One region of the Neobacillus sp. NPDC093127 genome, then DNA from elsewhere that is predicted to be linked to it. Evidence: riboswitches for the same ligand, from Rfam matches in the RefSeq annotation. Region 1 holds a riboswitch; each other region holds the start of a gene.
The links. Region 1 has a riboswitch for S-adenosylmethionine ahead of ACIQCO_RS04865 (methionine biosynthesis PLP-dependent protein). Riboswitches for the same ligand answer to the same signal wherever they lie in the genome.
Positions count from the first base shown of each region.

Region 2: linked by a shared signal. The riboswitch ahead of mtnK (S-methyl-5-thioribose kinase) and the one ahead of ACIQCO_RS04865 (methionine biosynthesis PLP-dependent protein) in region 1 are both predicted to bind S-adenosylmethionine.
Region 3: linked by a shared signal. The riboswitch ahead of ACIQCO_RS17145 (homoserine dehydrogenase) and the one ahead of ACIQCO_RS04865 (methionine biosynthesis PLP-dependent protein) in region 1 are both predicted to bind S-adenosylmethionine.

Region 1 is NZ_JBIVOP010000002.1:336,566-342,273, forward strand. Features, by position in the region: gene ACIQCO_RS04855 (bifunctional homocysteine S-methyltransferase/methylenetetrahydrofolate reductase) at 1-1,029, opposite strand, end outside; gene metC (cystathionine beta-lyase) at 1,026-2,216, opposite strand; gene ACIQCO_RS04865 (methionine biosynthesis PLP-dependent protein) at 2,216-3,328, opposite strand; SAM riboswitch class I at 3,443-3,559, opposite strand; gene ACIQCO_RS04870 (helix-turn-helix domain-containing protein) at 3,619-3,981, opposite strand; gene ACIQCO_RS04875 (polysaccharide biosynthesis protein) at 4,645-5,708, shown strand, end outside.
Region 2 is NZ_JBIVOP010000001.1:623,315-629,022, reverse strand. Features, by position in the region: gene ACIQCO_RS03125 (thiamine pyrophosphate-dependent enzyme) at 1-1,552, shown strand, start outside; gene ACIQCO_RS03120 (ATP-binding protein) at 1,717-2,844, shown strand; gene mtnK (S-methyl-5-thioribose kinase) at 2,881-4,065, opposite strand; SAM riboswitch class I at 4,171-4,326, opposite strand; gene ACIQCO_RS03110 (pyridoxal phosphate-dependent aminotransferase) at 4,567-5,708, shown strand, end outside.
Region 3 is NZ_JBIVOP010000012.1:152,270-157,977, forward strand. Features, by position in the region: gene ACIQCO_RS17130 (ROK family protein) at 1-604, opposite strand, end outside; gene ACIQCO_RS17135 (ATP-binding protein) at 703-912, opposite strand; gene ACIQCO_RS17140 (galactosyltransferase-related protein) at 1,220-2,341, shown strand; SAM riboswitch class I at 2,608-2,717, shown strand; gene ACIQCO_RS17145 (homoserine dehydrogenase) at 2,793-4,025, shown strand; gene ACIQCO_RS17150 (glycosyltransferase family 2 protein) at 4,130-5,497, shown strand; gene ACIQCO_RS17155 (glycosyltransferase family 2 protein) at 5,519-5,708, shown strand, end outside.

The sequences.
Region 1 (5,708 bases):
TTTAGCCCCTTCGAAAAACTTTGAAGTATCCAGCTTCCGGGGTGGATCTAATTCGACGATCACCGATGGCCGCTCCTTGACAATTTCCTGAAGAGGGGAGAACTCCCTTTTTACAGCAGAAGGTTCTACGACAATCTTCTTTGGTTTTAATTTTACTACCTTTTCAGTAACCGGAACATCATTCTTTAATTCTGAAGCAAACGCCCTGATGTGCTCAGGCGTTGTGCCGCAGCAGCCTCCGAGAAGACGGACGCCTTGAGTTCTAAAGCTTTGCGCAGATTGGCGGAAATAATCCGCATCCCCCTCATAATGAAACTTCCCGTCCGTGTAAGCTGGCAGACTGGCATTAGGATAGGCGGAAAGAAAGGCATGCTTCGGGAGTTCAATCTGCTCAAGTGCCAGCAGCATATGGTGCGGTCCAAGCCGGCAATTGAGTCCAATGACATCGGCACCAAGGCCTTCAAGTCTCGTTAATGCCTCGTTAACAGGCATTTGATTTTGCAAAATTCCAGGCTCTTGAAGCGAGACCTGGGCAATGATGGGCAGCTCCGTTTCCTTCCGGGCAATCGTAAGAATCGTTTCAAGCTCTTCAAGGTCGTAATAGGTTTCCAATAACAACCCATCGACCCCTTCGAGCAAAAGACAATATAATTGTTCACGGAAGCTCCGCTTTAATTCCTCGAGGGAAACAGAATCAGGCTTAACGCCGCGATTCCCGCCAATCGTTCCAAGCACATAGGCATTATTTTGGGCAGCCTTTTTGGCGTTACGAACCGCGGCACTGTTCATTTCCTTCACCGAATCCTCGAGACCATAGCGCTGAAGCTTCAAATAATTGGCCGCATACGTATTGGTTTGGATAACGTCTGCACCGGCATCAATATAGGCCTTATGAATATTTTGGATTTGTCTTGGCTGAGAAAGATTCAATTCCTCGAAGCAGCAGTCCGTACCGTAGGAATATAGAAGCGTCCCCATTGCTCCATCCGCGATTAAGATTTGCTTATTTAATTTTTCTAAAAAGCTCATTGTAATTCTCCTCGTAACACCAATTGTTTTTCACTAACAAGTTCAAGTGCCTTGGAAAAATCCTTAATTAGATCGTCATGATTTTCAAGTCCAACCGATAGACGAATCAGACTGTTTTTTATGCCGCGCTTTTCTCTTTCTGCTTGCGGCATTGCCGCATGTGACATCTTAGCTGGATACGATAAAATCGATTCAACCGCACCGAGACTGACGGCAAAAACAGGTATTTTTACGTTAGCAAGAAAGATTCGAAGTGCATCTTCGTCAGCCAATTCAAAGGATAGGACAGCTCCCGGACCACCCGCTTGATCCTTCTGAATCTGATATTGTGGATGACTGACAAGGCCAGGATAATATACTTTTTCAACGAGCGGATGAGCATCTAAAAATTCTGCTAGCTTAAGAGCTGATTTTTGCGATTGTTCCAAACGAACGTGAAGTGTCTTTATCCCTCTTAAAACAAGCCAGGCATCTTGAACTCCGAGGATGGCCCCGAACCCATTTTGCAAAAAGCCTAATCGTTTAGCCAAATCTTCGTCCTTCACGACGGCAAGTCCTGCTACCACGTCACTATGCCCTGATAGAAATTTGGTCGCACTATGGAGGACAACATCAACTCCTAACGCCAACGGTTTTTGCAGGGCAGGGGTAAGGAACGTATTATCGAGATAAGTGATCGCATCGATTTCCTTCGCTAACTCACAAATGGCTCCAATGTCCGTGACTTTCATTAATGGGTTAGAGGGTGTCTCCATATAAAAAGCTTTTGTATTTGGTTGAATCGCCTGCTTTACTGCGTCTAAATCTGTCATATCGACAAATGTATGGTCAATTCCTAACCGAGGAAGAACTTGTGAAACCATCCGGAACGTTCCGCCATAAACATCTTCGGTAATAACAATATGGTCTCCTGCTGAAAGCAGAAGGAATGCCGTCGAAATCGCGGCCATACCTGAAGAAAAGGCAAATCCTTTTAACCCGCCCTCGAGTTCCGCAATTACATCCTCCAGTGCTTCCCTTGTCGGATTTAAACTGCGGCCATAATCGTACTTGCCAAACTGATCGAAATCAGATTGGTGGAAGGTAGAGGCATGTTGGATTGGTACACTTACAGCCCCTGTAGTTGGATCGACCTTGTGCTGATTATGAAGGAGTTTTGTTTGAAAGCTATATTCAACACGTGCCATTAGGCAATCACCCCTTCTTTCATTTTAGCAAAAGCAAGATCCAGATCTTGGATTAAATCACCGGCATCCTCGATTCCAACGGAAAAACGTAATAAACAATTGTCGACTCCTTGCTGAAGGCGAATTTCTTCAGGAATATCGGCATGGGTTTGCGTTGCCGGATAGGTAATCAAACTCTCCGTGCCGCCAAGGCTTTCAGCAAAAGTTATCAGAGCGATATTTTGAAGAAATGGATTTACCCAAGCTTCTTCTTTCAATCGGAATGACACCATTCCTCCCTTACCAGGATAAAGAACATCTGCAACACTTTCATGGTTGGAAAGGTATTCGACAACCGCCTTTGCATTTTTCTCATGGCGTTCCATCCGAAGCGCTAATGTTTTCATCCCGCGCATTAACACCCAAGCATCAAACGGACTTAACACACCGCCGGCCCCGTTATGATGAAGGGCTAAACCTTCACAAATCTCTTTTCCTTTGGCAACGATAAGGCCCGCCAGCACATCATTATGGCCGCCTAAATATTTTGTTGCGCTATGGATGACAATATCGGCTCCAAGCAGGATGGGCTGCTGCAATAACGGAGTATAAAAGGTGTTGTCTACGATCAGCAAAGCACCGCGCCTCTTAGCAATTTCTGAGATCGCGGCAATATCTGCCTGCTGCATCAGGGGATTTGTGGGGGTCTCTAGAAAGATGGCCTTTGTGGAAGGGGTAATTCTCCGTTCGACCTCTTCCGGACAACAGGTATTCACATATTGCGTCTTTAAGCCCCACTTCTTAAAACCTTGTTCTAACAAACGATAGGTGCCGCCATATAAATCTTCGCTCACTAACCATTCATCACCAGATTGGAACAAAGAAAGCACCGTGAAAATGGCAGCCATACCTGAACTGCAGGCAAATCCTTGTTCACCGTTTTCTAAATCAGCAATTGCCTTTTCAAGAATTTGTCTTGTAGGGTTTCCAGTCCGAATATAATCAAAGCCAGTCGATTGCCCAATTCCCGCGTGGCGATAGGCTGTTGAAAAATATATCGGCGGATTCACCGTTCCAGTCACAGTTTCACTGCGATTTCCAATTTGGGCAAGTTTCGTTTCAATTTTGTACATGGATGCACTCTCCTTTAATGATGGGAATGGTTAATCGCGAGCGACTCCGCTTTTCCAATAGAAAAAGCCTTCTATAAGAAGAAGGCTTTTGTAAATACTACAAAAAAGTCATTCTTCTTATCTCGCAAATTAGCAAACTAATTTGCAGGACTTAGCACCTTTTCAATGGACAAGCCATTGATGGTTGCTGAGGCGTCGCAGGGCCATTCCCTCAACCTCTCTTGATAAGAAATCATTTATTTAGATTATTTATAAAATTTACTACATTGAAAGCGGTGTGTCAATCTGTTTTAATCAAACTTATTGTTTTTTTCCCAGTTTTTAAATTTAATAAAATTTATATATTCGATAAAATCTTCTTTATTCATTCCTTCGATAATAGCCTTTTCGATTATTCCCTGCCACTCTTTGTCCAGAAGTTCCTTCCCGTTTGCATTCCACTGTGATTCTAATTGATTGATTCCAGTCAATAAATATTCAATTGAAACATGTAATGGTTTGGCAATCTTCATTAGAAAATGAATAGATGGATTTTTATTAAGACTCCGCTCGATGTTGCTTAAATAAGATTTAGAGACATTGGCAAGGTCAGCAAGTTCTGTAAGGGTATATCCCTTTTGCTCTCGTACTTCTTTAATTCGTGTTCCAATCATAGGCTTCTCCTTTTAAACAAATTTTAATGTGTATGTATAAATGATTGCATAAGGATCAGTTGCAGAATACTCGAATAAATTTAATGAAACTATGTCACATTACTGATATTATAAACCACAAATCGTTCTTTTTAAAGAATTAATTTATTGGGTTAAGATAAATTTTAATAAACAGATATATTTTGCTAGTGCGTAAATATTATATAGAGGAAACATACATCCAATTACTTCGCTAAAATTCAAGGATGACACAGATTTTTTAAAAACTTAATCCATTAATAATTATTGAAATGTAATAATAATAATGAATTGACTTGTTCTATATAAAGAATTAATATAAGGGTATACAGATTATCGGCTTAGTTATTCATGCAAAATTATTCCTGGTAAAGGCAATCTTTTTTTGCTTGCTTGTTCTTTATGAAGGACAATGCGTTCTTTAAAATATAATTTTGGTGACGCCTTCTTACCGCTATCAATGAAGGCACTCGGTCATACTGTGGGTTTATAACCTTAGACGCTAGTCGTCAAGAGTGTGATGTGAGGAGGGGTTAGATGCCCCAAACCAATTGATTAATGGTTTTGATGATAATGGCTAAGAAAGCCGCTATAATCAAAGCTTTTAATCTTTTTATCATTAATAGAAATTAAAGGAGCGAGAAAATGACCTATCGGCAAAGGATGTCTATGTTCTTTTTGGTAGATTCTTGTATTGTCACATCAGCCATTTTTATCAGCAGGTTCTTGGTCGATGCTTCTTATGTCTTTCATGTTCCAATGATGGTCCTCACGCTATCCATCTTGACTAGCCATCACTTTTTTTCGTTAGTTTTTAAGCTGTATAAAAAGGCGTGGGAGTATGCTAGTGTCGGAGAATTAGTAATTATCGTTAAAATTGTGACATCTTCCATACTTTTGACAGGATTATTGACGCAGCTGCTCCTCCATGAGATCCCCTTTAGGCTTCTGGGGGTAACGTGGTCAGTTAATATCTTGTTAATTGGCGGTTCTCGGTTTTGCTGGAGGGTGTACCGCGATTCCTTTATGAAAAGAAATCAGAATAAAAAAAGAACACTCATTGTTGGGGCTGGTTCAGCTGGAGCAATGGTGGCCAGGCAGCTGTTAAAAAGTCAAGAGGCCCATCTTCTTCCTGTAGGATTTATTGATGATGATATGAATAAACAAAAATTAGATATTTTAGGAATCCCGGTCCTCGGCGGGGTAAGTACGATAGAAGAGAAAGTTCAAGATTTGCAAATCGAGAACATTATTATTGCCATCCCTTCTTTAAGTAGAAAAGAGTTAAATATTATTTTTCAAGAATGTGCAAAGACTTCTGCAAAAACGCAAATACTCCCGATGCTTGAGGATTTAGTAACAGGACGGATATCTGTTAGTCAGTTTCGTGATGTCCAAGTGGAGGATCTTTTAGGCAGGGAACCCATCCATTTGGATATTGCCGCGATATCAAAATACATTACGGGAAAAAAGGTGTTGGTAACCGGTGCGGGAGGATCGATTGGTTCGGAAATTTGCCGACAGGTTGCTATTTTTTCACCTGAACAATTGATTCTATTAGGACATGGTGAGAATAGTATTTATTCGATTGAAATGGAACTAAAGGAATGCTTCGGAGAATCAACGATTGAATTTATAACGGAAATTGCCGACTTACAAGATGCCGCTAAAATGGCAGCAGTGATGAGAATCTATCGACCGGATGTTGT
Region 2 (5,708 bases), on a different contig from region 1:
CGGTGAGGTATTTAGAGAAGTTGCTGCCGAATATGCAAAGCTTTCCGGCCGAGAATATCCTGTTCTTGATTTATATAAAATGGAAGATGCTGATGTCGCTTTATTCTTATTAAACTCTGCCGCCGAATCGGCTAAGGATGTTGTGGATCAGCTTCGTGCAAAAGGGATAAAAGCAGGTGTTATCAGCCCGAATATCATCCGTCCATTCCCGTCGAAGAAAATTCGCGAGGCCCTGAAAAATGTGAAATCATTATTGGTGGGAGAACGTGCTGATTCTTACGGTGCCAATGGTCCTAACTTAACCCATGAAGTAAAATCAGCACTTCAAGATGATAAAGAAAACCAAACCATTGTTTTAAGCCGTGTCTTTGGCCTCGGCGGTAAGGATTTTTATGCAACCGATGCGCAAGCTTTCTTTGATATGGCCATTGACGCAATGGATAAAGGAAGAGCTGATAAGCCGTTTGATTACTATGGTCATGTTCAAGGTGATCCGGAGAAAATTCTGAAGCCAGTCATTATGCCGCAGCATGGAGATGCATTTAAAACAGGCTTAATTGATGTGAAAATGGATGAGGAAACAAATAAATTAAAAGTGAAAATCCCGCCGCTTCGGGCACTTACAGGCAAACCGAAACGGATTTCCTCCGGTCACGGGGCATGTCCTGGATGCGGCATATTCGCTGGTTTGGAATTATTCTTTAAAGGCATCGAAGGCGATGTCGTTACCCTATTCCAAACAGGCTGTGCCTATGTTACAACAACTGGTTATCCAAACACATCACATAAGCAAACGATGATTCACAATCTCTTCCAAAACGGTGCAGCCACATTATCCGGTACGCTTGAAGCATTTATGGAACTGAAGCGCCGCGGTGAAATCGAGGTAGCTGACGATGCTACGTTTGTTATGATTACTGGGGATGGCGGAATGGATATCGGGATGGGTTCGGCCATTGGTACGGCTCTTCGCGGACATAAATTAATTATGCTTGAATATGATAACGAAGGCTATATGAATACAGGTTCACAAATGTCTTATTCGACACCAATGGGGCATATGACAAGTACTTCTGGTGTGGGAAATACACAGCGAGGTAAAGCCTTCCACCATAAGGATACAGCGCAAATCATGGCTGCAACCAATATACCGTATGTATTTACAGGTTCAGAAGCCTTCCCGCAAGACTTGGTGAAAAAGGGTGCTAAAGCACAGTGGTATGCCCAAAATGTAGGGACTGTGTACGGGAAACTCTTAATCGCTTGTCCTTTAAACTGGAAATCGGACGACCGATTCGGTACAACAATTGTTGAAGCTGCGGTAAATTCCTGCTTCTTTCCGCTTTATGAAGTAGAACAAGGTGAAACAACGATTACCTACAATCCAGAGGAAAAGAACAAACGGATTCCACTTTCTGATTGGTTAAAATATATGGGTAAAACAAAACATCTTTTAAAAGATGAAAACAAACCTATTTTAGAAGAGTTTGAAGCAGAAGTAGAAAAAAGATGGCAGCGTCTAAAAGCGAAGCATGAAAATCCTATGTTATAGGTAATGCAAAAACGTAAAGCACACAAGTGCTTTGCGTTTTTTTACGGTCATGGTCATTAAAAATTTGCTTAACGTGCGAAAAGGATTTTTCTTGTTCGATGTAGAATATATGACTTATAATCCTATTTATTGGACGATTATTTATGTTCGCGGGGTGGCTATAAGTGGAGAAGCAGATCAAACAGGAAAACGCTTTACCTCTTAAAATTAGTGAAATGCGGAAGATGGAAACTGATTTGCAGAAGAGCGAACAAAGGTACAGACGGATTTTTGAAGATTCCATCGATGGCCTTATTTTATGGGATAATCAGCATCATATCGTTGATATTAATTTGGCTGGTGAAAAAATGCTTAGCCTCCCAAAGGAAAGATTAATCGGACTGCGGTTATACGACTTATATACCCATCATGAAAGCAATATACAGGAAATAATAAAACATTTTGAACAGGTTCTCAATGATGGGCATAGTACCTCTATAATCATGGTAGAAAAAGAAGGTGGAAAAAAAAGGTACTTTGAATATTCCTCAAAAGCGGAAATCGTTGAGGGGTTGAATTTTACCGTTTTTAAGGATATATCGGAAAAGATGGAAATGCAGGAGCATCTGCGAAAATCAGATACCTTAAATGTGATTGGCGAACTAGCGGCAGGAATTGCCCATGAAATTCGCAATCCGATGACAGCCTTAAAAGGTTTCATCCAATTACTTGAAGGCAGTATCATGAAAGAGCATTCGATGTATTATCAGGTTATTACCTCGGAGCTTCAGCGAATTGATTCGATTATCAATGAATTTTTGATTCTTGCTAAACCGCAAGCAACTAGGTATGAAGAGAAGGAAATAACTCAAATCATGAAGGAGACTGTCGACTTGCTCACTGCACAAGCGGTCCTTCACAATGTTCAATTTGTTACGAACTATAATGAACAGCTTCCACCTATTTTTTGCGAACCAAATCAGTTGAAAAAAGTCTTTATTAATTTAATTAAAAATGCCATTGAGGTTATGCCAGAAGGCGGGAATATAACCATTACTATTAAGAAACTTGCGGATCGAATGAGTATCTCGATTGAGGATGAAGGATGCGGAATACCGAAAGAAATCATAAATAAGCTTGGTGAACCATTTTATACAACTAAGGACTCAGGTACTGGCCTTGGATTAATGGTAAGCTTTCGCATTATTGCAGAACATAAAGGAACCATAATCGTTGAAAGTGAAGAAGGAAAAGGGACGATTTTTCGGATCACCCTTCCAATTGACGATAACAATGTTGCAATACCAAAGTAAAAAAGCAATCCGAATAACATCGGATTGCTTTTTCGATTAAAGGAATCCTTTAACCGTACCAATAAAAGCTCCAAAATTCTTGATTTCTTTCCTTTGTTTGATAAGGATTCCTCCAAGCTCCAACGTTTTACGTTTGGCAGCTAATCTGGTTTGCTCCTCATTAATACTATCTAAATCGGCAACATGTGCGAGTCCAATGGTTCTCCGAATTAGCTCACAGCCAGCAAAACCAAGAGCATCCTCGAAAAACTTAGCTAAATTGTAGTGTAAGAATACGGATGATAGTGCTAAATGTTCCTTATTTTCAGTGTTCCAAAGGCGTGTGAATTGTTCTTCAAATACATTCCACACTGTTTCAAGATGATTGATAAAGAGAGCTTGTTTTTGCTCGTTCACTAGGACTTGGAAAAGGAGATTCGCAAATATCTGGCCAATATCAAATCCGGCGGGACCATAAAACGCAAATTCGGGGTCAATAACTTTTGTTTCCGAATCATTGGCAAAAACACTTCCTGTATGCAAATCTCCGTGAAGGAGAACTTCTGCTTCTGTTAAAAAACTTTTCTTCAATACGTTCACATGAAATTTCAGTTCCTCATCTTTCCAAAGTGCCTCAACTGTACTACGCAAGCCAGCCTCGAAATCGTTGGTCTCTGCATCAAAGAATGGATCGGTGAAAATTAAATCCTCGGTGATTTTGCAAAGCTCAGGATTGATAAACTGCTGAACCTGTTCTTTTTTTACAGATGGACTTAATCCATAATCGGATGTGAAAAAGAGTGTTCTCGCCAGATATTCACCCAGATGCTGGGAAAGAAGCGGGTAGGTTTCCCCTTTAATAAATCCCTTTCTCGCAATCAAAAGATGGGAGAGGTCTTCCATGACAGTCACGGCCAGTACATCATTAGTATAGTAAACCTCTGGAACATAATTTGGAGCAATAGAACCGAATATTTTCAAGGCATCTGCTTCAATCTTTGCCCTTTTAAGTGTCAATGGCCAGCTTTCGCCTACAACTTTGGCATATGGAAGAGCTTGTTTGATGATTACGCCTTTTCCGTTCTTTTCGTCGACAATATGAAAAACTAAATTAAGATTCCCATCACCAATCTCCTTACAGGAAAGTTTAGTGTTATCAGAAAAAAGGTTTAATGCTAAGGCTATCTCTGTGGCGGTAGTTTCGGTTAATGGCTGATAAGTTGTTTGCTTTAATAGACTCATTTCTATAAATCCTCCTAATTAGTGGAGGCTTATCTGTGCTAATTTCTGCACTAAAAAAGCCTCTTTCTCATCTGAAAGAGGCTAGAAGACGGTTACTCTTCGCACCTCTTATCTCTCAGAAAGACAATCCTTCTGTTGGAATTAGCACCGTGCCTGTTAGGGGGTTTTCCCCGGCGCGAATAGGCGCCCCATTTCATAATGGTTTTCCGGTCGGTTGCTGGGCTTCAAAGGGCCAATCCCTCAGCCAGCTCATGATAAGAGTAAATAAAGTTTTCAGTTTTTTTCAATCTGATAAAAACTATACCAAGATTATGCAATTGGTGTCAATATTTTTTATTATAGCCACAAGCCAATCCGTCCAAAAGATAAGAACAGGGAATCTTTAATTTCATGAATCTTCACCTCTTTTGAAATTTTCTCTTTACAAGCTAGTATAAAAGTTATAACATTTGTCACTAGAAATTCAACAATAATTTGAAAATAAAAAAGCAGGTGAGAACGATGAAGCAATTTCAGTCATCGGAACTATTGAAAAGTCTACCAAAACAATTTTTTGCAGGTCTTGTTAAAAAAGTGGGAGAATATATAGCCGCGGGCCATGATGTGATTAACTTAGGACAAGGCAATCCAGATCAGCCAACACCGCCGCATATTGTCGCAAAGCTTCAGGAAGCCGCGGCCAATCCGCTCAACCATAAATATTCGCCCTTTCAAGGATTTGGTTACTTAAAACAAGCTGCTGCAGATTTTTATTTAAGAGAATATGGTGTGACCATTGATGCAAACAAAGAAGTGGCGATTTTATTTGGCGGTAAAGCGGGGCTGGTCGAGATTCCTCAGTGTTTATTAAACCCAGGCGATACCATCCTCGTTCCCGACCCGGGTTATCCTGATTATTGGTCAGGCATTGCCCTTGCACAGGCGGAAATGGTTACGATGCCTTTAAGAGCGGAAAATGGTTTCTTACCGAATTATCAAGAACTGGATTCGGCTGCTTTATCAAAAGCAAAATTAATGTTTCTCAATTACCCGAATAATCCTACCGGAGCAACCGCGAGTATGGAGTTTTTTACGGAGACTGTCAAATTGGCCAATGAAAATGATATTTGCGTCGTCCATGATTTTGCTTACGGTGCGATTGGCTTTGACGGTGTAAAACCGGTTAGCTTTTTACAAGCAGATGGAGCGAAGGAAGTGGGAATTGAAATCTACACGCTGTCGAAAACCTATAATATGGCGGGCTGGCGAGTTGGATTTGCAGTGGGGAATGAAACTGTCATTTCCGCAATTGAACTTTTGCAGGACCATCTATACGTCAGTTTATTTGGAGCGGTACAGGAGGCGGCTGCCGTTGCATTAACGGGTCCCCAGGATTGTGTAAACGAACTTAATGAACTGTATGAACGGAGGCGAAATGTGTTAATTACTGGCCTTCAATCGCTCGGTTGGAATGTCACCGCCCCAAAAGGCTCATTTTTTGCCTGGCTTAAGGTTCCGGATGGATATACATCTGAGGAATTTTCAACCATGCTTCTTGAACAAGCACATATCATGGTGGCACCGGGGATTGGCTTTGGAAACTTTGGCGAGGGCTATGTCCGTGTTGGTTTATTATCATCAGAAGAGCGATTAGCAGAGGCTGT
Region 3 (5,708 bases), on a different contig from region 1:
CTGTTTCTCCTTTAATGTTTTCATATTCACTAATACTCTTTAGTTTTTTATAGGACTTAATTAAGGCATAAGTAGAAGCATTGGAGTGCAGTATATCCCTGCCATCGTTTCTGGCTTGAGTAATCATAAAACCAAATTCACCACCTCTAAAACTGTGACCATGCAAAAGTTTCCCGTTAATAAATATACCCCCTCCTATTCCAGTACCAATTGTCATACAAATAAAATCGGTACATCTTTTTGCGTTACCACTTATTTTTTCTGCTAAAGCAGCACAATTTCCGTCATTTTCAATTTCAATCGGCAGCCAAATTCTTTTTTTTAATAATTTTTTAAGATTCTGGTTATCTAGTGCTTTTACCGCGCCGCCTCTTTCTGAGTAGCCTGTATGAGGGTTAATAAAGCCAGGTAAACTAATAGCTACACCGCTAACATTATGATTGTTTGTATACATGTAAATGATATCTTCCATTTCTTTTAAAAATAAGTCTAGATTTCTACCCTGGGTATCGAAGCTGCCTTTTGAAAGAATAGATCCATTCGCTAGTAATAGTCCGTGCTTTACTTTTGTCCCGCCTATATCAAAGCAAATATACTTTCTCACTTTCCTTCCTCCTAATCTGCGAATTGTTGTTAGCTTGAAGGAATTTTTTGCTATATGAGCTTAAAAATGGTTCCTTCATCTGAAACTGGCTTCTGGAATTATTTGTATATTTGTTTTAAAACATTTTCAGATAGTCGCCTCAGCGCTCTGTTACGTTGTTTACAAGTTTCATAATCAGTATCTACATGGAATATTTCCAAAGTAAGTCCAAATTCCTTCGCAACACGTACCCAACCTTGCTTCTGAAGAGTTTTACTGTATGTTGATTTTCCACTTAATGGCATCCCGCACATAATGCCCAATTTCACTTTCCATCTCTCCCTAATCAGATACGCATCAGCTATCTACATGGCAGCGACAATTAAATTTCACATAATCAGCATGTCCTTCTACCTTATAAAATGCAATTGCGCTTGAATTTGAAAGGGACAATAAACTATGTTGCAATTCCAAATGATTTAAATAAATTCCTCATAAAGCAAATGCCAGCGGTCAGCGAGAAACTAATCATTCAGCGAAAGCATTATACATGCCGTTTCCATCACAGATCCATTCACATACAGTAAGAAATAACTAGAATATATAAAAATTTTTATAATAAAGGAGAGAGTTGCAGTGTTAGAAAACGTTTCAATAATTGTACCTTTCCAAACTGACAATGGTCCAAGAGCGAAGGCTTTTGAATGGATTAAAAGATATTATGCTCGTATGATGCCCGAAGCTGAATTATGTTTGGGACTAATCAATGGCGAGGACATTAATAAATCTAAGGCTGTAAACTTGGCAGCTAAAAAAGCAACAAAAGATATTTTTGTAATAGCTGATGCGGATGTTGTTTATAACTCCAATATTATTGTGGAAGCGATAAAATTACTTGATAAAGCAGCATGGGTAGTCCCTTTTACTGAAGTATATAATATTGAATGGCAAGGTACTGAAAGATTACTTAAAACAAAACCAAAGTGGCCAATTGATGTAAAGTATGAAGAATGTAGTAAATCAAATTGGGTTTATGAAGGATTTGCAGGAAAACTCTTTGTCATTCCTCGAGTAAACTTTGAAGCAGTTGGTGGTTTTGATGAACGGTTTATTGGTTGGGGGGGTGAAGATGATGCGTTTTCACATGCTGTCCGTACGCTTTGCGGAGAAATCGTAAATATTAAAGGGAAATTATTTCACTTATGGCACCCTAGTTCAAACTATCAAACAAATCCACATGGTAAAGCGAATGCTGAGCTTCTCGGTCGCTATATCCATGCAAGTGGAAACAAGAAAAAAATGACCAAACTCATTTATGAACGGAAAAATACTTTAGAAAACATTGAAACTAAAAATAGTGGTCATTTGAACAATCGTGATAATTTAGACGGTTATAAAAATGAATTAATTGAATCCCTGCATATTGAAAATAAACATAATACAAAAAAATATAAAAATAAGAAATATCCATGGTATGAAGATAATCCAAATAATTATACAATTTCCATTCCAATCAAAAGTATGTTTGGTAACCTAGAGCTTATTGTCCGGTCAGGTTCTTCTTTGACCCATTATTGGCAAGACTCTAATGGAAAGTGGCGTAAAAGTAAGACGTTTGCTAAAGGTGTAACGGGAAAACCTCTTTTTTTTGAAAATAATTCAGGGCAATATGTAGTAGTCTGTAAATTAAAAACTGGTGGAGTTGGATTTTGGCTAAGAGACAACAAAGCACCTGGCTACCCTTGGTCTGTACTATGACCAATAGCCAATTTTTTTTTGCTTGAAAATATAGGTATTCTCCCTTATCAATCACTCTTTATAAAACATATAATGACGATGAAGTACATTGTGTTTCATAAATCAAGAATCTGTCTTGCTAAAGAGATTAACTTACCTATAAATTTAGTTCGGTTTTTATCAAATTGCACCAAATTTTTTAGATGTGGATTCGCAATTTATTGACACTTCAAATTATTTCGACTAAAATGAATTCTAATAATAAAATGGTGACGCATAAATTTATACTCTTATCGAGAGCGGCGGAGGGACTAGGCCCGATGAAGCCCGGCAACCATCAAGGTAATCCTTGAAAAGGTGCTAATTCCAGCAGGTTATTTAACCTGGAAGATAAGAGGAGGAAACTAACCCTCTTCTTATGAAGAGGGTTTTTCTCATTTGATCATTAAGCCATTTGAAAGGGTGGATATACATGTCAGTAATTAAAGTAGCAATTCTTGGTTTTGGAACGGTTGGTGAAGGAGTATATAGGACGATACAATCCCATGCCGATGAGTTAGCAGCTGTCTTGGGAAAAAAGGTTGAAGTGGCTGCAGTCCTTATCAAAAACAAGCATAAAGAACGGGAGATTAGAGAAGGGGTCATGGTTACGAACAATTTTGCAGAAATCCTTGAGCTGCCCCAGCTTGATATTGTGGTCGAAGCCATTGTCGACAAAGAACCAACATTTACATTTTTGAAAAAGGCAATCGAGCGCGGCTGTCATATTATCACTGCCAATAAAGAAATGTTTGCCCACCACGGGAAAGAGTTGTTAAATCTTGCGGAGGAGAATCATGTTTCCTTGGGCTTTGAAGCAACGGTCGCAGGGGGAATTCCGGTCATTCAAACGCTAAGGCAGTTATTAAAAATAAATCGTGTCCAGCAAGTCCAAGGCATTCTTAACGGGACATCGAACTTTATTTTGACTGAAATGCGCGTGAAAAAGCAGTCTTTTGCTGAAAGTTTACTGGCGGCACAAGTGAATGGCTTTGCGGAGGCAGATCCAACTAATGATGTTGAAGGCTATGATGCTTTTTATAAAACGATGATCCTGAGCCGTATCGCTTTTGGGGAAGAACCAAATTGGCAGGATGTCGAGCGGGAGGGGATTACTTCAATAACAAGTGGATTAATTGAAGCCGTTGAAAAATTAGGTCTTCGATTCAAACATATTGCCAGCCTTACTAGGGCAGGAGGTCTAATAAAGGCGTCAGTTAAACCTGTTCTTGTTGGAAATGAACATCCATTCTACCATGTCGAGGGAGTAGAGAATGCTGTAAATGTTTTCTCGGATATTGTCGGAAGAATCACCCTCCAGGGGCCAGGCGCTGGAATGTATCCGACTGCCAGTGCAATAATTGAAGATTTGGTGTATGTCTGTCAAAGTCATCCTGCCAAAAGGACTGTAACTCCGGCTCCGGCAGCCATTTCTGTATCGGAAAATCCGCAGGAAAAAGAAACTTGGCTTGTACATGGATTTGCCAAAAAACAGCTAAATCCTTCGATTTTATGGATTGAACAAGCTTCTGAAGAGACGTATATCATCCAAGCGACTAAGAAAGATGTTGAACAGCTGGTTAGTCAACAAAAGGCACTATGCTATTATCCAATATTGGGAGAATATGAGTTGGAAACGAAAGATAAAGCATTAACAGCACTTTAATCCAAATTGGTCATTCTAAATCGCTTATGCGCCACTCCGCTCCTTTTCCCTATAAAATAGAGCATGAATTGCTCTTTTATAGGGAGGAGTTTAGTCAAATTAAAATGACATTCATATATTGTGAAAAAGCACGACTAATTGGACTGGTTATTTTAAAAAAGAAAATGAAGGAGTATGTCATGTCAGGAAATAGCTATAAATGGTCAAGAAGTATCCTAGGGAAGAGAACCGAAAAAGATTTGCAAAGTCCCCAAAAAACCCTAATTTCAAAAAATAACACCACCCAAGATATTGAAGTCAGTATCATCATTCCATCCCAAAATAGATATCCGCTAAATTTATTTACCCTCTACTCTCTCGAACTTCAAACCTTTAATCCCGATAAAATGGAAGTGATTCTTATTGATGATGCTTCAACAGACCAAACGAAAGAAAAACTATTAAACTATACACCGCCCTATCATTTTAAATATATTTTCAGCAATGAAAAGCTTGGAAGAGCGAAGGGGAGAAATTTAGGTATTCGTTCCGCAAGGGGGAGAATTCTTATCTTTCTTGATGCGGAAATGATAACAGAACCTGATTTTGTTGAAAATCATTATAACTATCACCAATCCAAAGATAACGTGATCGTGTCTGGAGCCATGTATACTAAAGCGCTATTTTCATGTATTTTCCCCGATTTCTCAAAGCGAAAATTAAACACAATCGCTGACTTAGCAAAAAATAATCAAGAAATATATCGTCGATTCCAAGCGTATAAAACTCCATTTAAAGAACCATATCCATTAATAGAAAAAAGCGATATTACAAGAAAGACTTTCAAGGATTTAGCGTTTAAAGGCTACCCATGGTTACAACAAATAACTAGAAATTTTGATGAAAAGTTAACCGGTTTTGCGTTTCCGTGGATGGTATTTATTACTGGTAATGTCTCTGTCTGTAAAGATTTCATCGTGCAGGCAGGGGTGTTTGATGGAGACTTTTACCACTATGGTTATGAAGATTGGGAACTAGGCTACCGATTAAATAAATTGGGTGCCCAATATATTGTTAGTGAACAATTGGCCGCATACCACCAAGAGCATCCTGTTGGGGAACGAAAATGGAGAGAGACAATAGGAAACTTCGGTCTTTTTACAATAAAACATCATGATGTCGAAGTGTTGATTCTAGGATTAGAGCTTTCCGGTCTTACCGATTTATTGATGATGAATAATATCTTAAAGGAATACACATTACTTGTTCAGTCGAACCCAGAGAGGTTCCAAAATCTCCAGGAAAAATTTATTACTATTCTTGAAACAATTATCCTTTTCCTCGAAGTTGATATCCGTCACATCAATATCCTAGGAGCTTCCGGTTTTGATACAGATGCAAGAAAACAGCTGCAAGAAGATATTAATTCTATCAAAGTATTAAACAACTATTCTAATTTAACCAATTTCCTAGAAAAAATCATGAAATCCTAACTGTTGGGAAGGGGTGAAATAATGGTTTCCATCATTACGTGCACAATAAGAGAAGAGAGTATCGAAAATGTATTCAATAATTATCAGCAGCAAACCTGGAAGGATAAAGAGCTAATTATTATCTTAAATAAGGATTCGATGGACATGGACAAGTGGGTCAAAAGGGCAAAGGACTACAGTAATGTTCAGGTTTATCAACTTCATGAAAATG